3 regions of the Desulfovibrio sp. UIB00 genome follow, and region 1 is predicted to be linked to each of the others. Evidence: riboswitches for the same ligand, from Rfam matches in the RefSeq annotation. Region 1 holds a riboswitch; each other region holds the start of a gene.

Region 1 (7,778 bases):
GAAAACGACAACTTTTCCCGCCCACGCAGGGCATGCCGCACCTCGCCCGGCTGTAACAACAGTCAGGGCCGCATCTACCAAGGATTACTCGATCTGTGCCGACATCTGGCTGGCGGCCTCTCTGGCAGGGCATGACTTTGTGCCTGCCGCGTTCTGGCGCGGGCAGCGGGCGGCTATGGCGGAAAGCTATCTGCCTTCATCGCAGGTCTTATTGCTGACAGCCGATGGAGAGCACGCCGCATTTGCCGCAACCCTGCCGGACGGCAACTGCACGTATCTGGCGGGATTGTTCGTGCTGCCCCGCTGGTGGGGCAAGGGCCTTGGGCGGCAACTGCTGGAACTGGTGCAGGAACAGGTGCTGGCTGAACTCCCAGACCAGAAGAACGCCAGCCTCCGCTGCACCGTATACGATAACAACAGCCGCGCCCTGGCATTTTACGCCAGCAGGGGGTTTATCCCCACAGGGCGCAGCATCTGCCCGCATACCAACGAGCCGCAGACGGATATGCTCTGGACTGCGGCGAGCACTGTTCACGACAACGCGGCTGCAACCTGCCGTCCCTAGGCAAAGCGCGCCGCAGGAGCCACCATGAGCAATCATTCTTCAGCATCGGCCAGTTCCAGCGCAACCTCCCTGCCCAAGGTGGCCCTTATTGCCACGGGCGGCACCATTGCGGGCGTTGCCCCCACGCCGCTTGAGCAGATCAGTTATCAGGCGGGGGTGCTCACCGTTGACAGCATGCTCGAAACCCTGCCCGGCATTGAGGGCGTGGCCCGCATCACCAGCGTGCAGTGCGGCAACCTGCCCAGCGAGAACATCACCCCCGAGCATTGGGCCATGCTGGGCGAGCAGTGCGCCAAGGCGCTGGGCGACCCAGAAATCTGCGGCGTGGTGCTGACCCACGGTACAGACACGCTGGAAGAATCGGCCTTCTATCTGCACCTCACCCTTGCCAGCCCCAAGCCCGTTGTGCTGACCGGCTCCATGCGCCCCGCCACCTCGCTGAGCGCAGACGGCCCCATCAACATACGCGATGCCGTGGCTGTGGCGGCCTGCCCGCAGGCGCAGGCGCGCGGCGCGCTGCTGGTCATGAACAGCCGGGTGCTCTCGGCCCGCACGGCGGTGAAGGTCGCCACGCTTGATGTGGAGGCCTTCCGTGCGCTGGAATCAGGCTGTCTGGGCCGGGTTATCAACGGCGAACCTCAGTTTTACTACGGCGGGGAGGAAAATCCCGCTCTGGCAGGAACCTTTGCCGAGCTTGCGGGCCGCAAAAATCTGCCACGTGTGGATGTGGTCTACGGTTGCGCGGGCATGCCTGTTGATCTTGTGCGCTATTCCGTGGAACGCAGCGCGGGCATAGTGCTGGCTGGCATGGGCAACGGTTCCATGCCCGATGCCGTGCGCCACGAGCTGCGGCAGGCCATTGCAGGGGGCATCCCTGTTATCCGGTGCAGCCGCACCGGTTCCGGCCCGGTCACGCCCCTTGATGAATACGAGGGCTTTGTGCCCGGCGGCATGCTTTCGCCCGCCAAGGCCCGCGTGCTGCTCATGCTGGCGCTGGAGCAGCAAAAGGAGGCAGAACCGGCGCAGCGCATGCTTTCGGTGCGCGAAGTGTTCGCCCTTGGGGCCAAACTGTAGGCAACAGGGCCCTTTGGGCTTGCCTGCGGCGCAAAAAAACCGCAGTGTGTGGTTTATTTTCTTTTTCAAGCCCATGACCCCAATGGAATCAGGAGAGCTTCATGTCGTATCGCTTTATTCCCCAGCTCACCGATGAGGATATCCGCCAGAAACAGCTTGAAGGTCTGCGTTACACCGTGCGTCAGGCCTGGAATTCGCTCCAGTACAGGGCAAAGCTGGAAGCCTGCGGCCTGAAGCCGGACGACATCACAAGTCTTGACGACCTGCGCCGCCTGCCCACCTGCGATGTGGAAGACCTGCGCGAGGGCTATCCCCTGCCGCTTCTCTGCGTGCCGCCGCGTGATGTGGCGCGCATACATGCCTCCAGCGGCACCACGGGCAAACGCAAAATTCTGGCCTACACCCAGCGCGATATTGATACGTTCAGCCTCCAGATTGCCCGCTGCTTTGAGCTGGCGGGCTTTACCCCCGAAGACCGCATGCAGCTTGCCGTGGGCTATGGCCTGTGGACGGCTGGCGCTGGCTTTCAGGCGGGCAGCGAAAGGCTTGGCATGCTCACCGTGCCTGTGGGGCCGGGCAACCTTGAAATGCACCTGCAGCTTTTGCAGGACCTGGGCGCCACCGGCTTTACAGCCACGGCATCCATGGCCCTGCTGCTGGCGGAAGAAGTGGAACGGGCCGACCTGCGCGGCAAGATCAAGCTCAAGCGCATGGTCTGCGGTTCAGAAACCCGCAGCGAAAAAATGCGCCTCGCCATTGAAAGCAAGCTCGGCCTTGAGGGCTGTTACGATATCGGCGGCATGACCGAAATGTACGGCCCCGGCACCGCCATCGACTGCGATGCCCACGAAGGCCTGCACTACTGGGCCGACCTCTTCATCATCGAAGTGCTTGACCCCGCCACCATGCAGCCCGTTGCCGAGGGCGAAGTGGGCGAAATGGTCGTTACCAGCCTGTGCAAGGAGGCCGTGCCCTTGCTGCGCTACCGCACCCACGACCTTTCGCGCCTGCTGCCGGGCCAATGCTCCTGCGGCCTTGCCATGCCGCGACATGACCGCATCCTCGGACGCTCGGACGACATGATCATTTACCGTGGCGTGAACATCTACCCCGGTCAGCTCATGGAAGTCATCGGTCAGTTTGCGGAGCTTGGCGGTGAATATCAGGTGGAACTCACCCGCGATGATCGCTCCCTTGATCATCTGGCCCTCACCGTGGAACGCGGGCAGGGGCAGACCGCAGGCAACGATGCCGCCCTGGCCCATGAGCTTGAAACCCGTCTGCACAAGGCCATCATGGCCCGTGTTTCCGTGAGCGTGGCGGACTACGCCAGCCTGCCGCGTACCTTCAGCAAATCCAAGCGCGTGGTGGACAAGCGCTAGGCCGTGCCGAAAAATATTGATTGTACTGGCGCGGGGTTTTTGCCCTGCGCCTTTATTATGAGCTTTGTCGCCGTATGCCTGCTGGCCTTTTGCCTGTTGCCACTCGCTGCCTCCGCGCGCGAAATCGCCGATGTGGATAGCCCCGCATGGTGCGCCCGACACGTCAACACAGCAAAAAATCAGACAACAGGGCCGAATCAGGCACAAGCCGAATGTCTGCGGCTTGAAGCTGCCTGCCGCGCTGCCCTGCCCGACCTTGCCCCAGCCGCCAGTTGCCCCGACAGACAGCTAGACCGCTGCGTGGCGCAACAGCGTGATGGCGGGTCCTGGTGCGCCATCCTGTGCTGCTTTGCCCCTGATGACGCATCCTGCCGTGCGGCTGCGGCCAGCATGCCCGCCTTTCTCACCACGCCCGAACGCTAGGCCAAAACATCAGGCAAAAGTCGCCGCCCAGAGTGGGTGGGGCAGAGCGCCAGCCCTTCGCCCGACGGCGGACGCTTGCATTGCCGCATGTGCGCTCCACCCCGGCAAATTATCACAACTCCCTTTGCCGCATAGACCTTTGCCCCTTTTTGGCATAGGATTTTATGCGAGCGCGCCCATGTTTTACGCGCCAGAACCGCCGACACTGGAGCGCGTATGCCCCTTGCCGCCTTACCCGCATCCATTTTCTCGCTTGCAGGCTACCTCATGCTTGCAGGGGGATCGTTTGCGCTGGTGAGGCCCGGTCTGGGCCTGCTCATTGTGCCAGTGCCGCTTCTGGCAATTCCCCTGCATTTTCTTGCGCGGCGCATCGGCGATTTTGCTGGCGTGGCGCATTCCCGCTGGCAAATGCGCACCTTTGGTCTTTTTCTGCTGCTGTTTCTTGGTGTTGTGGCCATTTTTTTCATTCTTGGCGCAATTTGCACTGACGGCCCGGCTCTGGACAGGCTGGAACTCATCGGCAATGCCTATAATTCCGGCAATGTTGACCTGTATGCCTCGCTGGTGGGGCTGTGGGAAATCAAGGAGTTGCAGGTTTTTACCCTGAGCGCATCGGTGTGGGCGGGGCTGGCGTTGTTGTGGCCTCTCAAAAGGGCATTTCAGGGCATGCTGGCGCTGGCTGCGGGCATTGCGCCCAAGGCCTTGCCCCTTTGGGGCTGCTGGCTGGCCCTTGCGGCCGCCATTGCGGCGCAGGGCGGCATGCTGGCCTGGCTGGTGGCACGGCAGGCTTAAGTCGCAACATTCTCAAGCGCACTGAGCCTTACAACTAGTCTGAAAAACCTCCGCGAAACACCGCATCGCCCGCATTCCCCAATTTCCCGCACCCAAAAACAGAAGCCGCACAAACCAGACGCGCTGTCCCGGCTTATGCGGCTCCCGCAACAAATATGCGGCGCAGGCAAGCCCTGCTACTGCTTCTTGGGTTCCTTGGTCAGGTCATCGGCAGCTTCGCGGGCATGGCGCACCAGTATGGCGCGCGCACCGGCAATCTGGCCCAAACCCTTGAGGTTGGTCTCCACCTTGAAGCCGGCTGCTTTGAGTTTCGAGGCCCAGGAATCGTCTTCATCCCCGGCCATGTCGTTGTGCGCATGATCGCCAGCCACCAGCATGAGCGGTTCGATAACCACCTTCTTGACCTTGGCTGCCTTGAGTTCCACCAGCAGATCGTCCACGCTGCGCGCACCCTCTACTGTCGCCATAAACACGCGTTTGTCCGCATCGTGGAACACGGCGCGCGTACCTTCAAAGGTCAGATCCGCGCGGCCATGGCTCTGGCCGTGGCCCATGAGCACCAGGGCTGCATCCTTGCCGCGCAGGGATTTGACGTCTTCCCTGATGGCCTGAATGAGTTCCTGCGCGTCTTTTTTCGATTCCAGCATGGGGCGGCCAAGAAACACGGAGTCAAAGCGGCCCGGATTTTTTTGCAGATCGATAAGCACGGCCCGTTCAAGCGCGCTGAACTCCTCGCCCGCCATGACGTGCAGCGACTGTACGCGCACGACCTTGACGCCGTCCTTGGCAAGCTGGGCGAGGCCATCGCTGATGCCGCCCACGGGATGCCCCTCGGCGGCTATTTTTTTGCGGATAATCTGCGAGGTATAGGCCCACACCACCGGCTGACCGGGAAAAGCGGCCTTGAACTCCGCATCCACGGCCTTCATGGAAACCAGGGCTTCGGGAACACTGGTGCCAAAGGCCACCAGCAGCACGCCCGCTTTGGGGCTCTCTGCGCCGGATTCAGCGGCAGGAGCAAGCGCAGGCGCGCCCATAACGGCGCACAGCAAAAGAATGGGCAAAAGGGTACGGGTGAAATAATGCAAAATGGAATGCGGCGTAGCACGCAGCATGGCAACCTCCTCAATGGCGCGTTGACGGGTTGAAGTTGGATAAAATGCCGGAGGATATTCGGACTTGAGGGCGTGGGCCTTGCGCCCCTTGCCTAGACTTCGCCTTCGCCGCTCGCGCGACTGGCTGTAGCGCCCCGCCATGTGGCGGAACGATGAAGCTTCGTTCCCTCTTACCGCAGCGCGACTGTTTCCGATTTTAACGGAATTCCCCGCCGACCCTTTCAAAACAATTCATGCGACAATAAAAGTCAAGTGGGCATACCCTGCAAGCCCCGCCAGACAGGCCCTTGCAGGGTATGCCCCGCGCGGGCTGCCGCGCCTGGGCCATCCGGAGCGGCGCGGAATCCCGATTTTTCGGCGGCTAAAGCCGATTTGGCGCGTATTTTTTCTTGTTCTTTTACTGAAATCCTGATAATAAGGCACCTCCCTGTTATGGGGAAATTATGTTTGGAGGCTGGACATATGGCAGGTTTGGAAACCGGGCACGACAACGAAATCAATTTCGAAAGCGCCCTTGAAAACTACCTCAATCCCGATTTCGGCGATCTTGAGGAAGGCTCTATCACGAAGGGCGAAATCGTCCGCGTGGATGATGACAATGTGCTTGTTGACGTGAACTTTAAGTCCGAAGGGCAGATTCCTGCGGCAGAATTCCGCGACCCCGCCGGCAACATTTCCGTCAAAGTGGGCGATCGTGTTGACGTTTACGTTGTTCGCAAGAACGAAAACGACGGCACCATCACTCTTTCTTTCGAGAAAGCCAAGCGCATGCAGGTGTTCGACCAGCTCGAAGACGTGCAGGAAAACAACCGGGTCATCAAGGGCCACATTGTCCGCCGCATCAAGGGTGGCTACACCGTGGACATCGGCGGTGTGGAAGCGTTTTTGCCCGGTTCACATGTGGATCTGCGCCCCGTGCCGGATATGGATGCCCTGGTCAACCAGGAATTCGAATTCCGCGTGCTCAAGATCAACCGCCGCCGCAGCAACGTTATCGTTTCTCGCCGCGTGCTGCTTGAAGAGGAGCGCGATTCCAAACGCCAGGATCTGCTGCGCACCCTTGAAGAAAACCAGATCGTTACCGGCAAGGCCAAGAACATCACCGAATACGGCGTGTTTGTTGACCTCGGCGGCCTCGACGGCCTGCTGCACATCACCGACATGAGCTGGAAGCGCATTCGCCATCCCAAGGAAATGATCACCATCGGTCAGGAACTGACCCTGAAGGTGCTTTCCTTCGATCGCGACAACAACAAGGTTTCCCTCGGCCTCAAGCAGCTCGTGCCCGATCCGTGGCAGGACATCTCCGCCCGCTTCCCTGAAGGGGCCAAGTGCAGCGGCAAGGTCACCAACCTGGTGGACTACGGTGCATTTGTGGAACTGGAACCCGGCGTTGAAGGCCTGGTGCACATTTCCGAAATGTCCTGGACCCGCAAGCTGCGTCATCCTTCCCAGATGGTTCACACCGGCGACGAAGTCGAAGTGGTCATCCTGGGCGTGGACGGCGACAAGAAGCGCATCAGCCTCGGCATGAAGCAGGTTCGCCCCAATCCTTGGGAACTGGTTGCTGAAAAGTACCCCGAAGGCACCGTCCTTGAAGGCGTCATCAAGAACATCACCGAATTCGGTATGTTCATTGGCATTGAAGACGGCATCGATGGTCTTATCCACGTTTCCGACATTTCCTGGACCAAGAAAGTGCGTCATCCCAACGAACTGTACAAGGTGGGCGACACCGTGCAGGCCAAGGTGCTGACCGTGGATCAGGAAAACGAAAAGTTCACCCTCGGCGTGAAGCAGCTGGTGGACGATCCGTGGGGCCATGTGCCCAACACCTACCCCGTGGGCTGCACCATCAAGGGTATCGTGACCAACATCACCGACTTCGGCCTCTTTGTTGAAGTGGAAGAAGGTATTGAAGGCCTGGTGCACGTGTCTGAGCTTTCCAGCAAGAAAGTGAAGACCCCCGCCGAGATCTACAAGGAAGGCCAGGAAATCCAGGCCAAGGTCATCCATGTCAGCGCTGAAGAGCGCCGTCTGGGCCTGTCCATCAAGCAGATCAAGGACGAAGAAGAACGCCGCAAGCCCAAGGAATTCCATTCCGGCCCGCAAGAAGCCGGTCAGAGCCTGGGCGACCTGCTCAAGCAGAAGTTTGAAGAAAGCGAAAACAGCTAGTCTGTTTCTGCTTCAAAATACAAAAGGGCGTTCCCGCAAGGGAGCGCCCTTTCTTGTTGCCCGCCAGCAATAAAACAGCGGGGGGTGTTTGAGTTGGTAATGTGCCGGCGATGCACCCGTGGCATCGAGGCAGGGCTGACTTCTTGCCCACGGACAGAACGATCCCATACAGGGTGGACTACGCCGCCTTCAGCAAAGGTTCCCTCTCGCATAGTCTGCCGCCATTATCACCGAGCCTGCCTGCAGCCTTTT
Region 2 (7,778 bases), on a different contig from region 1:
TGGATCGCTCGGCGGAAACGCTCAACGGTCTGGCCTCCTGGCTGGGCAGCGTCCAGTTTGAGCTGGGCGGCGATGTGGCGGAACAGAACCTGCGCTTCACCCAGCGCAATGTTTCGCAGCCGCAGGTACAGCAGGCCATTAACCTTTGGCTTGACCCCAGCAGGGCGCGGGTGCGTGTGCTCGCGCCTGAAAATGCCAAGCTGTCCGATCTGGAAGCCGTGCTGCAAAAGAACTGGCCCGGCAGTGCCGCTGCCAAGACCGCGCAAAAGGCTTCGTCCACGGCGGGGCAGCAGGAAGTGGTCGACCTGGGGCAGGGGCGCACCGTCATTCTTATCCCTGATGCCACAGTGCCCTATGTGGCGGTTGATCTCATGCTGCCCGGCGGCAACGCCCTGCTGAAGCCCGACCAGCAAGGGCTGGCAGAACTGACGGCCAGTACCCTTGGCGATGGCAGCGGCAAACTGGACGCCCAGGCCATGGAACGCTATTTCGCCGACCGCGCGGCTTCTCTCTCCGCCAAGGCAGGCCTGCAAACCTTTACCGTGTCCCTGACCGGCCCGGCCCGATTCAATGCCGATTATTTCTCCATGCTGGGCGAGGTGCTGGGCAAGCCCCGCTTTGAAGCCAAGGAAATCAAGCGTGAAGCGGAAAACATGAAGGCCGCCATCCGCCAGCGGGCCGACAGGCCTACCTCCTTTCTGTTCTCACGCGTGAATCCCTTCATCTTCCCCGGCGGTCAGCCCTACGGCTACGATAGTCTGGGGACGGAAGCGAACCTTTCCAAGTTCACTCCCAAGGATGTACGCTCGTTCTGGGACAAGCAACTCGTACAGCCCTGGGTGCTGGCCGTTGCTGGAGATTTTGACCGAGAGGCAGTGCTGGCCTTTGCCCGCACATTGCCCACGCCAGACAACAAGGATTTCTCCTTGCCCGCCCCCTCATGGGGTGATGCCCGCAACCTTGATCTGCATCTGCCGGGGCGCAATCAGGCCCACGTGCTCCAGATGTTCAAGGCTGTGCCTTACACCAGCCCGGACGCCCCGGCGCTCATGCTTTTGCAGTCTGTGCTTTCCGGCCAGAGCGGCCTGCTGTTCAGCCAGATGCGCGACGAGCAGGGCCTTGGATACACGGTCACGGCCTTTTATCGCGCCATGCCTCAGGCTGGCATGATGGCTTTTTACATTGGCACTACGCCCGACAAGGTGGCGCAGGCGCGTGAAGGCTTTGCCAAGATTATTGCCGATATCAAGGCAAAACCCCTGCCTGCGGAATTGCTTGAGGCCGGGGCTAACCGTCTGCTTGGTGAATACTACCGCGACAAGCAAAGCCTTGATTCCCGCGCGGGCGTGGCAGCCACAGACGCCGTGCTGGGCCTGCCCCGGGATTTCAGCAAGTCGCTCATCGACAAGGCGGCCAAGCTGACCCCTGCGGATATTCAGGCTGTGGCGCAGAAGTATCTGGACGACAAAAACCTCTACAACATGATCCTGCTGCCGTAGGCGGTGTTTCGGTTTTATTAATGGGCCGCATCGGATACACGATTACGCTTCCCTGCATAATGGCGGTGGGAGCGGAGTTGGGCCGATGCGGCCCCTTGTGTTTATTGGCTGTTACGGAATGCTCAATCCCTGTTTGCGTGTACAAAAAAAGTTTTTATAAACGATATGTTCGGCAAGGGGCGGGCAAATAAAAATGTCAAGTCCGAGGTAAGTCCTCTTACGTGGGCGAGGCCGTCTTGAAAACCCGGCGTGGGTAGAGTAAGTTCTTGCCTGCGTTACGGGAACTGCTTTCCGAGGAAAGCTCGCCAGGTATCGGCTGCGGTCGCAGTGCCGGGGCCTGGGCGGCAGCGTCATGTGGGCATGATGCCTGAATTCATGGCGAAATGTTTCAGCAGCGCCAATCAAAGCCACACGTGTTGCGGGTCAGGTTGCCTGATCCGGCTCTAGCTAGGGCGAACATTTTTGTTCACGCCCTCATTGTTTTGCGGCCTAAATGTAGTGAAAAATTGGGCAGGCAAGAAAATTCAATAGTGAATTCGCAGTGTTACTACGGCACTAGGAGAGCTTTTTTGCGTGCATTTATTGACAGGGTGCAATTCTTTTGAGATTTTCTAGACATTGAAAGCGCCATGGAGCTTAATAGGGAATTCCCGTGAAAATCGGGAGCGGACCCGCCGCCGTGAGCCTGTTTAACACCGCTTTTCCACGGGTGCCACTGGATAAAACCGGGAAGGCCGAAAAGCGGCAGGCAAGCCGGAAGACCTGCTTTCAACCGTTCTAAGAAAGTGGAGCATTTGCAACGGGCTTTTGCAGATGAACCGTCAGAAAAGGCCATTGATGGTCTCTCCGCCCGTTTTATTCGGGCGGCCTTTTTGTTCATAGCCCACACGTTTGGAGCGAAGTTCATGCTCGCCAGCATTATTAAGCGCGACGGCACGGAAGTGCCTTTTGATTCGGTCAAGATTCTCAATGCCATCACCAAGGCCAATCAGGCCGTTGGCGGTGAAGACATGTCCCCCACTGACCTGCTGTTTGTCACCGAAAAGGTGTGCAAAAAGCTGGAGTCGCGCAGCCTCAAGCATGTGGAAGAAATTCAGGATGTTGTTGAAGAAACCCTGATTCAGTACGACTACGCCAAGAGCGCCAAGGCCTACATCCTGTACCGGGCCGAGCATACGAAAATCCGTAATGCGGAATCGTATCTCATGGATATCTATAAAAAACTTACGTATTCCCCGGCCCTTCAGGAAGACATCAAGCGCGAGAATGCCAATATCGATGGCGATACGGCCATGGGCACCATGCTCAAGTATGGTTCCGAAGGCTCAAAATTCTTCATCGACAACTACATTCTGCCCAAGGATGCCTCTGCCGCGCACCTTAACGGCGATATTCACATTCACGACAAAGATTTTTACATGCTCACGGAAACGTGCTGCCAGATTGACCTTATCCCCTTGTTTAAAAATGGTTTTTCCACGGGGCACGGGCATTTGCGCGAGCCCAATTCCATTGAGAGCTATTCGGCCCTTGCCTGCATTGCCATTCAGGCCAACCAGAATGAAATGCACGGCGGCCAGAGTGTGCCGCATTTTGACTTTGCCATGGCCGAAGGCGTTATCAAAACCTACCGCAAGGAATATGAGCGCGCCTTTGCCGCCTTTTTGCGCATTGCCCAGAATCTGGAAGAGCAGGCAGCCATTGACGCAGCCAGAGAAACCATCGCCCTGTTGCCAGAAGGCCCGCGCCTTGGCACCTGCGATGCCTTTGGAGAGGCCCTTGTGGCGGCTGTCCCCGAGGCCCGGCGCGAGCTTTTGACGCGCGCGCATGCCTACGCTGCCGGCGAAGCCCTCAAATACACCGAGCGCCGCACTTATCAGGCCATGGAAGCCCTGATCCATAACCTGAACACCATGAATTCGCGTGCAGGCGCACAGGTGCCTTTCAGCTCCATCAACTATGGCACGGATATTTCTGCCGAGGGGCGCATGGTTGTCAAAAACCTGCTGCGCGCCACCAAGGCCGGGCTTGGCAACGGGGAAACCTCCATTTTCCCCGTGCAGATATTCAAGGTGAAGTCCGGGGTCAACTATAATCCCGAAGATCCCAACTACGACCTTTTCAAGCAGGCCATGGATGTTTCCGCCATGCGTCTTTTCCCCAATTTCAGCTTTCTTGATGCGCCGTACAACCTTCAGTACTACCGCCCGGGCGACTATAATACGGAAGTTGCCTACATGGGCTGCCGCACACGCGTACTTGGCAACGTGTACGACAAGGACAGGCAGGTCACGTGCGGTCGCGGCAATCTGAGCTTTACGTCCATCAACCTTCCCCGGCTGGGGCTGGATGCGCGCGGTGACATCAGCCGTTTTTACGCTCTGCTGGACGACAAGATTGATCTGGTGTTCCGCCAGCTGCTGCATCGGCTCAAGATCCAGAGCGCCAAGAAGGTGCGCAACTATCCCTTCCTCATGGGCGAGGGCATCTGGCTTGATTCCGACAAACTGGGTTGGGACGACAGCATTGAAGAAGTGCTCAAGCACGGCACACTGACCGTGGGCTTTATCGGCCTTGCCGAAACGCTCAAGGCTCTTGTGGGTCAGCACCACGGCGAAAGCGAGGATGCCCAGAAGCTTGGCATTGAGATTGTTACGCATCTGCGCAAACGGTGCGATGACGAAGCTGAAAAGACAGGACTCAACTTTTCACTCATCGCCACCCCGGCGGAAAGCCTGAGCGGGCGCTTTGTCAACCTCGACAAGGAAAAGTTCGGCAGCATCCCCGGCATCACTGACAGGGATTACTACACCAATTCGTTCCACGTGCCGGTGTACTGCCCCATCAAGGCCTTTAAAAAAATACAGATCGAGGCTCCATACCACGCGCTGACCAATGCGGGGCACATCACCTATGTGGAACTGGATGGCGATACCTGCAAGAACCTTGAGGCCTTTGAGAGCATCATCCGTTTTATGCACGATAATGGCGTTGGCTACGGCTCCATCAACCATCCCCTGGATCGCGACCCTGTCTGCGGCTATGTGGGTGTGATCAACGGCACCTGCCCCCGCTGCGGCCGCAAGGAAGGCGAAGGCGTGAGCGCCGAGCTGCTCAATGAATTGCGTAGAAAATTCCCGCACACCCCCAAGTGGGACTAGCGGTCAAATACATTTTTTCCATCAATTTTGCTTTAAGAACAAGGAGAGCGAAAATGCTAATGAAATCGCGTCTGTTCGAGGAAACCAAGCCCGCGCAGAAACTTGTGGGTCAGGATGTGGGCTTTGAACGTACCCGCCGCATCACCGGTTACCTTGTGGGAACGCTTGACCGTTTCAACAACGCCAAGCGCTCGGAAGAGCGCGATCGTGTCAAGCATGCCTGAATCCGGTAATGCCGGGGTCATGCGGCTGTCAGGCATTGTGGAGGAATCCATAGTGGACGGCCCGGGCCTGAGGTATGTCTTGTTCACGCAGGGTTGCCCGCATCACTGCAAAGGGTGCCACAATCCGCAGACGCACGACTTTGAGGGCGGCTTTCCGTTTACGGCGGAGGCCGCCCTTGCCCAGATTGGGGAGAATCCTCTTCTGGCGGGTGTGACGCTGTCTGGCGGGGAGCCCTTTGAGCAGGCCCAGGCGCTCTGCGCCGTGGCCGAGGGCGTACAGGCCATGCGCAAAAATGTGATGACCTACACGGGGTACACATTTGAAGCCCTGCTTGCCCGCAATGACTATTGGACAAGTCGGCTGCTGGAACTGACGGATGTTCTTGTGGATGGCCCCTATGTGGAAAGCCTCCGCGACCTAGAATTACTGTTCAGGGGCAGTTCAAACCAGCGCCTTCTTGACCGCTCCGCCCGAGAACGAATAGCGGCAGCATTGCTTGGCCGTTGAACTTTTTGCGAGTCCTGACAGGCTGCTCTGTCGGCCACGTCTGTTCCCCGCTTTTTGCGGGGTTTTTTATTAGGGGCTGGCCGCAGAGGGCTTACTGCTTCGGCGTGGGGGTTGTGCCGATCACATAGGAGGCAAAACCCCCATCCATCTGCTGTATATGATCCACCAGCCAGGTTTTCAGGTATTCCAGCAGGGCAATATCAATAAAGGCCTTGTCGTCAAGCACGGCCTCCCTGAGTTCTGCCACTGTTTTTCTGAAATTCTGGTGCACTTCAATGTGCCGTGCCGTGAGCGGATAAGCCGTGCGGCTGAAGAAAATTTCTTCTGTGGCAAAATGGCTGAAGGCATAGCCCGTCAGATCATCAAGAATTTCCAGCAGCAGTTTTTTATCGCAGCCCTTCTGCATGCCACGGTGCAGCTTGTTGATGTACGAGAGCAAGAGCTTATGCTGGCCGTCAATGACCGGAATGTTCGTATTGTAACGGCTATCCCAGGGAAAGGCCTCTGCAAGCGCAGTATCTGCTTCGTTTTTATCAGTGGTGTCTACGTCCAAAAGCTGGCTGGCGTGCAGCAATATGCATTCGCTACGGTGCAATGCCGCAGAAAGGTCAAGAATCTGGCTCCTAGTGTGCGGGCGGTCCACAGCCAGCCCATTGTCCGCACCAGCAGCAGTCGCCATGTCATTCAATTCAGATTGGGCTTTGCGCAGGGCCGCAAGGGCAGTCTGCTGCGTCTGCATGTCCACAACGCGCCTTTCGCGCAGTTCCTGAATTTCCTGCTGGAGTTTGTCTGCTGTTTCGTGCGCCTCGGCAAGATCGTGGCGAAGCGTGGCCTCTCTGGCATTGAGGCTGTCTTCCAGAGCGCGCACAACATCACAGGCCGTGGGTATGGACGGGATTTCAGCGCAGTCCGGTTGTGCAATGGCAGCCACGAACGTGCGCAGGGGCAACAGGAGGTATCGGTAGAGCAGCACAAGGCCGCAGAGGGAAAAAATCAGGGAGAGGACAACAGCAAGCCGAGAAAAGGGCGGGGTGAGCTGCATGGCGATAATGCCAGCCAAGGGAGCAATAATCAGAAAAATGATTGGAACGCCCATGATTCACCCCCGTCAGCGGGTATGGCTACCCAGCTCAAGGTTGTCTGGCAGCCTTTGCCGCCTCATCGCACAGCCTGCGCATAACCACAAAGTTTGCTGCGGCCTTGCGCTGGGCGCGTATGCGCTCTTTGTTGACGCGTAGCACATTATCGGCCAGGAGCGCTACCACGCCGTTGTCCAGATAGCCGAGTTCCGCCATGGATGTGATGATTCTCATGGCTTCGGCCAGAGGCATGCCGTTTCGGTAGGGGCGGTCTTCTGTGAGCGCTGTAAATACATCCGCCACAGCGATGATACGTACAGGAAGCGTCAGGCTGCTTCCTTCGATATTGTGGGGATAGCCTGTGCCGTCGATGCGTTCATGGTGTCTGCCTCCCCATTCACGCACACAGGTAAAACCGGGTATGGAACCCAGCAAATTCATGCTGATTTCAGCGTGCTTTTGAATCTCCCGCACTTCATCGGGCGTGAGCGCCGCTGGTTTTTCCAGAATTTCGAGCGGCACCGCGAGTTTGCCAATATCATGCAGCAGACCGGCCACAAACATGGTTGTGAGATCGTCGGCGTCGGCCATGCGGGTCAGCCTGAGCAGCATGCGCGCCGTATAGGCCACGCCAAGGGAGTGGGTGGCGGTAAAGGGGCTTTTGGAGTCAATAGTTTGAGAAAAAAGGCCACACAGGTCCACAAGTTGCACCGGGCCAAGAATCACAGAGCCAAATGCCTTGGCCAGGTATTCTTCCATGCGCTTATGGCTGCCCAGAAGCGCGGAAATTTCCACATCATGAGCCAGGGTTGCCAGCGCCTCCAGACAGGCTGGGGCATATTCCCTGTCTCTTGCCTGCAGAGTGAGGCAGATGCTGTGCATGTCAGAAGCCTGCTTGCCGCGCAGGGCAACATCAACCCGGTCAGCCATGTGGATGCAGTTGGCTGGCAGTGCGTGCTGGTCGGATGCCTCATAACTGCACCATTCCGTATGGTGATGCAGCACCATGTCGCACACAGGCGTGGGCAGCCCTGCAGTTTTGCAAAAGGCCCAGCCAGCCCGGCAGTGCAGGGCTTTGTTGCGCTCAAAGATGAGGTCGCGCGTATCGCTTTTGAGCGGCACTGCTCCAATATCGTGCAGCATGCTGGCCATAAGCATGTACTTGCGCGTGGTGCGGGGTAACCGCATGCGTTCGGCAATAACCTGGCTCAAAAAGGCAACCCGCAGATGGTGTCCGGCAAGAAGTGGTGTAACCATGTCGAGCGCGCGCGAAAAACCCATCAGCAGATCAAAAAGGCGAATTGAAC
Region 3 (7,778 bases), on a different contig from region 1:
CGAGGAGCCAGTGCGCTGACGCACCAGTTCCAGCAGGCCAAAGGAACTCATGCGGGCTACATCGTGCCGGGCACGGTCGTTCTTCATGGCTGTGCGCAGGGTTTTTTCCACTTCAAGCACGTGCTTTTTATCGCGCATTTCAATGAAGTCGATAACCACCTGACCGCCGATGTCGCGCAGCTTGAGATGACGGGCAATGGCTTCGGCGGCTTCCATATTGGTTTTGTGCGCCATGGCCTCAAAGTTGCCTTTGCCGGAAATCTTGCCCGAGTTGATGTCGATGGCCATGAGGGCTTCTGTCTGGTCAAACACCAGACGCCCGCCAGAAGGCAGCAGCACCTCGCGCGAATAAATTTGCTCCAGCTGGCGGCGCAGATTAAAGCGCTCCCACATGGGCGTGCGCATGTCGGTGTGCATCCGCACAATATCCTTGCGGCGGGGGAACAGCAGGTTCACCGTATCGCGCACGCTCTGCGCCACTTCATCATTATCAACCCAGATTTCGCACACGTCCTCGGTCAGATAGTCGCGCACGGCGCGCTCTGAAAGGCCCGGCTCCTGATAGATAAGGGTCGGGGCGGAAACCTCGGTGGCTTTTTTGCGGATATCGCGCCAGACACGCTTGAGATACTGCAAATCGTTCTTGAGCGTGGTTTTGGTGGTTCCGGCGCTGACCGTGCGCACAATAACGCCAAGCCCCTGACCGGGGTCAATGCCGTTCATCATTTCGCGCAGGCGCGAACGCTCCTCGTCATCGTCCACCTTGCGGGAAACGCCGATCTGATCCTGCCCCGGCGTAAGCACAAGGAAGCGCCCGGCAAGGGAAAGCCAGGTGGTCAAAAACGCGCCCTTGCTGCCGGTGGGTTCTTTGACCACCTGCACCAATACTTCCTGACCGGCTTTCAGCACCTTCTGGATGGGCGGAAATTTCTTGCCCTTGGAGGGTTCGTGGTGGGCCAGCCAGTATTCGGGATGCACCTCGTCAATCTGGAGGAATCCGTTCTTGCCCGCGCCGTAGCTGACAAAGGCGGCCTGAAGGTTGGTGTCGATATTGTGGATGACACCCTTGTAAATATTGCCCTTGATTTTGCGCTGGTGCAGCATGTCCAGATAGTATTCCAGCAACTGACCGTCTTCAGCCAGGGCTACCTCTACCTGTTCGCCGGGCAGTACGCTGATGAACATGCGCCGCTTGCCCTTGGGGGCTTCGGCAGGAGCCTTGCCAGCATTGGCGGCAATGGCGGGCTTGTTGCTCTCAGCGGGTTTGCTGTTTTCGGCAGGCTTGCCGTTTTCAGGCTTGTTCTGCTGCTGTTGCTGCTGAGGCTTGGCCTGTTTTGTGGGCTTGTTCTGCCTGGGGGCGCTCTGTCTGGAGGCGTTCTGGGGGCGCGTATCCTGCGCACGGCTGGCCTGTTCCGGTGCGTCATCGACCAGATCAAGAGCCTCGTCATCATCGTCGAGGGGGGCTGTGCTGGCCTGATCCTCGGCGGTTTGCGCGCCTTCCTGCCCGTTCAGTTCTTTTTTACGGTTGCGGCCACGCCCGCCACGACGTCCACGCCGATTCTTGCGGCGCGGGCCATCCCCGGCAACAGTCTCGCCGGTGGCAGAGGCCGTGCCGCTTTCAGCGGCCTGTTCCGCACCCTGTTCCGCCTGAGCGGCGGGTGCGCCAGCTGTTTTGTCTGTGGGCTGACTTGTGGTCTGGCTCGCGTTCTGGTCGGCAATCTGTCGGGGGCTTTGACCGCGTTCCGCTACGGGGGCGTTCTGGCGCGGCGCTGCCTCTGCGGGCTTGTCTGAAATTTGTTCCGGCGTCTGTTTTGCGCTCTGGTCTGCTGTTTTTGCAGGGGGTTGAGTCGCAGGGGCAGGGCTTGTGAGGGCCGCAGCAGCCGCAGGCTTGTCTGTTGCGGGGCTTGCGGTCTTGGGGGCTACGTCTGCAGGTGTTGCGTCAATTTTCGGAGCAGTTGCCTGAGCTGTGTTTTTTACACTGCTTTTTGCCGCTACTTTTGCGGGCCGGCCTTTGGGAGCCTTTGCGGCGGGCTTTTGGGGCGCGGCTTCCTGCTTGGAACCATCAGACGTTTCGACCGTTTTGGCCGTGAGTGTGGCTTCCGGTGTGTTGGCTTCTGCTGCCTTGGCCTTGCGGGGCGTAGCGGCGCGGCTTGAAGTGCTCGCCCTGCCCGAAGTTTTGCTCGCAGTTTTGCCAGCAGTTTTGCCAGCAGCCTTGGGGGTCTCAGCAGCCGTGGCAGCGGCTGACTTGGGCGCTACGGCATCTGCCGTGCTGCCAGAAATTTCTTTGGAGGCGTCAGCCGTTTTTTTAGCTTTGGCGGTAGTCGTCTTTGCTGTTTTGCCCGCGCTGCGGCCTGCGGCCTTGGCGGTTGCGGCGGCCTTGGGCGCCGTGGTCTTGGATGAAGCTGATTCGGCCTGGGGGGCCTTGGAGTCGGAAGCGCCCTTAGAATCAGAAGAATCTTTGGCGACCGTGGATTCGGAGGATTTGGACGCAGCCTTGCCGGAAGCTGTTTTGCCAGCGGCTGGCTTGGCGGCTGGTTTGGCCTTGCTGCGTGTTGTGGTTGAACGTTTGGGTTTGGAAACTTCCTGCGACGATGCATCCGTGGCTGGCTGTGAAGCGGCCACGGGGGTGTCTTGGTCTATGGTCATGAAAATCCTTTTGCTGCGGGGCGCTGGGCCTCCGCGAAAATTTCAGCCAGCATGCCATGCACTTACGGGAATGTGCCGTATTTGCTCCGCCGCAGCGCCAACAAGGCGCGCGAAGGCGGCAGCATGCTAATCCGCTTTTTGGAGAGTACGTTTTTTTTGAAAATATGCAAGCGGGCAAGGGGCGGGCGGGAAAATGAGCGCAGCGTGAACGGCATCTTGCCGATCTAACATCCTGCGGAGGCAGAAGAAAAGCTGCGGGGGAGTGCGCGGGGCAGGGGCCGCATCCGCCGGATCACATCATTGCAATGCGTTCCGGCAGATGCGGCAGGCAAAAATCAGTCTTCAAGCATCTTGAGTTCGGCGGAGAGCTGGCCCGAATTGGAGCGCAGCAGCACGTAGCCGCCCTGCGCCAGCATGCCGGGGTTGACCACTAGGGTGCGGCCCACGCGGTCCATGGCGCGCGATTCGTGGATATGCCCGCACAGGCAGATGTCCGGCTGGGCTTCTTCCAGAAATTCGCGCACGGCTGTGGAGCCCACATGGATACCGCCGGGGATCATGTCGCAAGCGGTATCCTTGGGCGGATTGTGCGAAACAAGCACGCTGTGCGGATAATGGCGGGCTTTTTGCCAGCAGGTTTCAAGCCACGCGGAAAATGCGGATTCCGGAAATTCGCTCGGCGTGCCAAAGGGCGTAAATGTGGAGGCTCCAACGCCAAAAATGGCGATTTCGGGCGTAAGCTCACGGGTGACGGCGTGGAGGTTCCAGCCTTTTTCGCTCAGCCACTGGTCAACTTCAGGCCTGTCCATGTTGCCGATCTGGGCCATCACGGGGATGTCGTGGACGCACAGGGCGTTCATGACCTGCTCTGCCTGCTTGACGCCGCCGGTGATGGTCAGGTCGCCGGTAACGATAATGCCGTCAGCCTGCGAGAGTTCCGGTATCTGGGCAAAACGTTCAGGCTCGTCGTGGATGTCGCCCACGGCGATCCAGAGAAAATCCTGAGAGTCGGCGCTTGGCATGGTGTTGTTTCCTTTGTTACAGTGGCGCAGGTGTTGAGAATGCCACACATTGCACCACAAGGAAAGTGCCGCTTGCCCTCCAATGCCACGTCCCCCGTGCCTGCGCCGCCCACTCAACCAGCGCATCAGCCAGATGCTCCGCCAAAGAATCCGGCGGGCAATCTTTCTGCCGTGCTGCCCGATGCTATGGCTCAGGCCAGAAACGATGTGCGTAAAGTTATGCGCCGTCTGCGGGCGGAGCAGTCGCCCCAGTTGGCCGAAATCCGCAGCGAGGCGGCGCAAAACAGGCTGATGGAATCCGCCCTGTGGAAGAATGCCCGCTCCGTGGCTCTCTATGTGGGTGTGCGGGGCGAGCTTGGCACGCAAGCCCTGCTGCGCGCGGCATGGCAGGCCCATATGCTCGTGTGGCTGCCGCGTGTGCGGCGCAGCGAACCTGGATTTATGGATTTTGTGGCGTGCAGCGGCCCGGATCAGTTGCGGCCCGGCCCCCTGGGGCTGCTTGAACCGCACGATTCCCTGCCCGGTTTCGGGCCGGAAGCTGCGGGCGGCAGTGGCGCAGGGGCACACCCCCTTGCCCCCGACCTTGCGCTCCTGCCCGGCGTGGCCTTTGATCTCGCTGGCGGGCGGCTGGGCTATGGGGGCGGCTATTACGACCGCTTTCTGGAAAAAGGATTCACCTGCCCCCGCGTGGGTCTGTGTTTTGAATTTCAGCTTGTGGAATCCCTGCCCCTGGCCCCCTGGGACCAGCGGGTCAACTATATATGTACTGAAGAGCGTATGCTGTGGCTGTAAGCTATATCCCCTTTGTTTTCCCCGGTGTTCCGCAGGTGCGTTGCGCCTTTCAGACCCGCGCCGGAGGCGTGAGCCTTGGCGAATTTGGCGGCGGCAACATTGCTTTTACCGTGCAGGATAACCCCGAACACGTCATTGCCAACCGTCGCAGCATGCTGGAAGGCCTGCGCCCGCAAGGCATGACCGCCTGGGCCGAACTGATGCAGGTGCACGGCGACGGTTTTGTTTTTGAGCCGGAGGCCGTGGCCTGCGAAACGCCCGTCACGGCGGAAGGCGACGGCATGGCCACAGCGCGTCCCGGCCTTGGCCTGCTCATTAAGACGGCAGACTGCCAGCCCATCCTCATTGCCCACAAAAGCGGCGCGTACATCGCCGCCATGCATGCGGGCTGGCGCGGCAACCGCTGCGATTTCCCCATCACGGGCGTGGCCCGCTTCTGCGAGCGTTACGGTCTTGAACCGTGCGATCTGCTGGCCGTGCGGGGGCCCAGCCTCGGGCCGGGCAAGGCGGAATTTGTCAATTTTGACAAGGAGTGGGGCGCTCCCTACCTGCCCTGGTTTGACGCCAGCAGCAAAACCATGGATTTGTGGGGCCTCACGCGGCACCAGCTGGAGCGGGCGGGGCTTTTGCCGCGCAACATCTACGGGCTGGACATCTGCACCGCCAGCAACAACGATCAGTTTTTCTCCTATCGCTGCGCCAGACGCTCGGGCCGTCAGGCCAGCCTTGTGTGGATAGCAGCCTGAGCCATTGACAGGCCGCAAGGCCGCGCCTAGAGTGTTGGCGGCATTGGTAGCCGGGCAGACCGGCTTGAAAAGGGAATCCCGTGAAAAACGGGAGCGGACCCGCCGCCGTAAGGTTCTTAACCTTGCTCCATCTTGCGCCACTGGAAACGGGAAGGCCGGAGCAGGGGAACCAAGCCGGAAGACCTGCCATGCCCCAAGGTGCGCAGTCATGGAATGACGGCACCACGGTGTGGCATTGGCCGCCCCACGGCAACGGGTTTTTGCCGGCAGGACAGAGGAAATACGGGCCTCTTCCACCACGAGTGGAAGAGGCCTTTTTTATGCCCGCGCAACGCAGGCCGCCACTGGGCAAGGGTCTGACCCCTGAGGTCAGCCAACGCTTTGGCCCGCGTTTGCCCCCGCAGGCTACGGCCAGAGGGCTGGCATGACCAGAACGACCGAGTCTTCTCCTTCCTCCTATCCGCAATCCCGCAGGCTGTGGCCGGTTTTTACCGGTCTTGTGGTCGTGTGGCTTGTTTCGCTGCCGCTGGCCTGCTTGCCTGGGCCTGTGCCCTTGAGCGCGCAGAGCGTGTTTCGCGCTTTGGCGGCATTGGCAGGCTTTGCGCCCGCACCCGATGATCCGGCCCTGACCGGAGTTGTGGTGAGCATCCGGCTTGCCCGGGTGTGTCTGGCCGCCCTGTGCGGCGGCGCTCTGGCTATGGCCGGGGCGGCATTGCAGGGCGTGTTGCGCAATCCGCTGGCGGATCCTTTTACTTTGGGCATTTCCGCCGGAGCAGCCTGTGGGGCCAGTATGGCTATCGCCCTTGGCGGGCCGCTGGTGGTCATGCTGGGGAATATTCCGTGGCTGGGCAATGTGCCGGGGCTGGCTGGCTTCAGTCATGCCGGGCTGGTGGCCCCTGCGGCTCTGATCGGCGCGCTGGCGGCCCTTGGCTGCGCACTGTGGCTGGGGCGCGGCGACGGCGCGTTCAGCCGGGAGAGCGTTATTCTTGCGGGCATTGCCGTGGCCGCTTTTTTGGGGGCGCTGGTGGCCCTTGTGAAGGCCCTTAACGAGGAATCCGTAACCAGTATTGTGTTCTGGATCATGGGGTCCTTTCAGGGCCGGGGCTGGAGCAGTCTGCCCCTCTTGCTGGCAACTCTTGTGCCTGGATTGCTGGCAACGGCCTTTGGCTGGCGCGCCCTGGACGTGCTTGCCCTTGGCGATGAACAGGCCGCTCAGACTGGCCTTGATGTGGGCCGCGCCCGCCTGTGGCTGCTGGCCGGGGCAAGCTGCATGACCGCTGGCTGCGTGGCCGTGGCCGGGGTGATCGGATTTGTGGGGCTGGTTGTGCCCCATGTGTTGCGCCTGCTGCTGGGCTGGGGGCACGGCCCCTTGCTGACTGCGGCCTTTTTGGGCGGCGGGGTGCTCTTGGTCTGGGCGGATGTGCTGGCCCGCTGCGTGCTTTCCGGCGGTCAGGAACTGCCCGTGGGCGTGGTCACTGCCTTGCTTGGCGGGCCGTTTTTTGCCCTGCTGGTGCGGAGGCGCTGATGCTGCGGCCTGACCAAGATATTCGCCATGAGGGGCGCACGGCGCCGCCTGTGCTGCGTATTGCCGGGCTGCGCGCCGGATACGGCGGGCAGAGCGTGCTGCACAAGGCGGGCTTTACCCTGCACGCCGGGGAGTGCGCCGCCCTGCTTGGCCCCAATGGCAGCGGCAAAACAACGCTGCTGCGCGCCCTTTCTGGGGTGCTGACGCCGCAGGCTGGCGCCATTGAAATTCAGGGGCGTCCGCTGGCGGCGTTGAAGCCGCGCGAGCGCGCCCGCATGGTGGCGGTGGTGCCGCAGCGAGGGCAGTTGCCGCAGGGCCTTACCGCACGGCAGATGGTGCTGCTCGGGCGTTTTGCCCACCTTTCGTGGCTTGGGGCCTATGGGCGGGAAGATTATGCCGCAGCAGACCGGGCGCTTGAAGAAACCGGAGCCGCGCCGCTGGCGCAGCGCAGGCTCACAGAACTTTCGGGCGGCGAGCTGCAAAGGGTTTTGCTGGCCCGTGCCCTTGCGCAGGAAAGTCCGCTCCTGCTGCTGGACGAGCTGGCCGCAGGGCTGGACTGGGCGCGAATGGTTGATCTGTTCGACCTGCTTGAACGCCGCCGCGCCGCTGGAGCCTGTGTGCTCATGGCAGTGCACGACTGCAATCTGGCGGCCCTGTATGCCACGCGCCTCATGGGGCTGCGGGACGGAAACCTGGTTTTTGACGGGCCGGTAGCAAAGGTTTTTACAGAGGAGAATCTTGGTGCGCTCTACAACATACCCATCTGCGTATTGCCCCACCCCCAGTGGGGACTGCCTCAGGCCTTGCTTGCCAGTGCAAAAGGTCCATGGAGCGGGAAAAAATCTGCTGTCCCGGCAGTCTCTTCTGCTGAGTCTGACCTATTGTCTGGCCCTATGCATGGCGCTCAGTCCGATTCTGCTTCCGGCAGAGGCGCAGGCGGCTAATTCTGAAAACAGTGAACGCAGTGATTCCGCCCCCATTGTCATCACGGACGACACGGGCGCAACCGTAACCTTTGCCCAACCCGTCAAAAGGGTGATCGCCCTG

What was found. A riboswitch is a leader RNA that binds a small molecule or an ion and turns the genes downstream of it on or off. The one in region 1 is predicted to bind cobalamin.
Positions count from the first base shown of each region.
Region 2: linked by a shared signal. The riboswitch ahead of JMF94_RS12900 (anaerobic ribonucleoside triphosphate reductase) and the one ahead of JMF94_RS01035 (sirohydrochlorin cobaltochelatase) in region 1 are both predicted to bind cobalamin.
Region 3: linked by a shared signal. The riboswitch ahead of JMF94_RS13545 (iron ABC transporter permease) and the one ahead of JMF94_RS01035 (sirohydrochlorin cobaltochelatase) in region 1 are both predicted to bind cobalamin.

Region 1 is NZ_JAETXJ010000001.1:238,053-245,830, reverse strand. It holds gene JMF94_RS01060 (GNAT family N-acetyltransferase) at 1-565, shown strand, start outside; gene JMF94_RS01055 (asparaginase) at 590-1,639, shown strand; gene JMF94_RS01050 (phenylacetate--CoA ligase) at 1,741-3,021, shown strand; gene JMF94_RS01045 (hypothetical protein) at 3,079-3,444, shown strand; gene JMF94_RS01040 (hypothetical protein) at 3,661-4,236, shown strand; gene JMF94_RS01035 (sirohydrochlorin cobaltochelatase) at 4,413-5,351, opposite strand; cobalamin riboswitch at 5,383-5,603, opposite strand; gene JMF94_RS01030 (30S ribosomal protein S1) at 5,814-7,526, shown strand.
Region 2 is NZ_JAETXJ010000009.1:21,170-28,947, forward strand. It holds gene JMF94_RS12895 (pitrilysin family protein) at 1-1,499, shown strand, start outside; cobalamin riboswitch at 2,105-2,284, shown strand; gene JMF94_RS12900 (anaerobic ribonucleoside triphosphate reductase) at 2,405-4,660, shown strand; gene nrdD (anaerobic ribonucleoside-triphosphate reductase) at 4,720-4,884, shown strand; gene nrdG (anaerobic ribonucleoside-triphosphate reductase activating protein) at 4,877-5,392, shown strand; gene JMF94_RS12915 (bacteriohemerythrin) at 5,484-6,488, opposite strand; gene JMF94_RS12920 (HD domain-containing phosphohydrolase) at 6,523-7,778, opposite strand, start outside.
Region 3 is NZ_JAETXJ010000010.1:28,615-36,392, reverse strand. It holds gene JMF94_RS13565 (Rne/Rng family ribonuclease) at 1-2,646, opposite strand, end outside; gene JMF94_RS13560 (metallophosphoesterase) at 2,982-3,668, opposite strand; gene JMF94_RS13555 (5-formyltetrahydrofolate cyclo-ligase) at 3,708-4,460, shown strand; gene JMF94_RS13550 (polyphenol oxidase family protein) at 4,451-5,206, shown strand; cobalamin riboswitch at 5,234-5,412, shown strand; gene JMF94_RS13545 (iron ABC transporter permease) at 5,631-6,731, shown strand; gene JMF94_RS13540 (ABC transporter ATP-binding protein) at 6,731-7,675, shown strand; gene JMF94_RS13535 (ABC transporter substrate-binding protein) at 7,629-7,778, shown strand, end outside.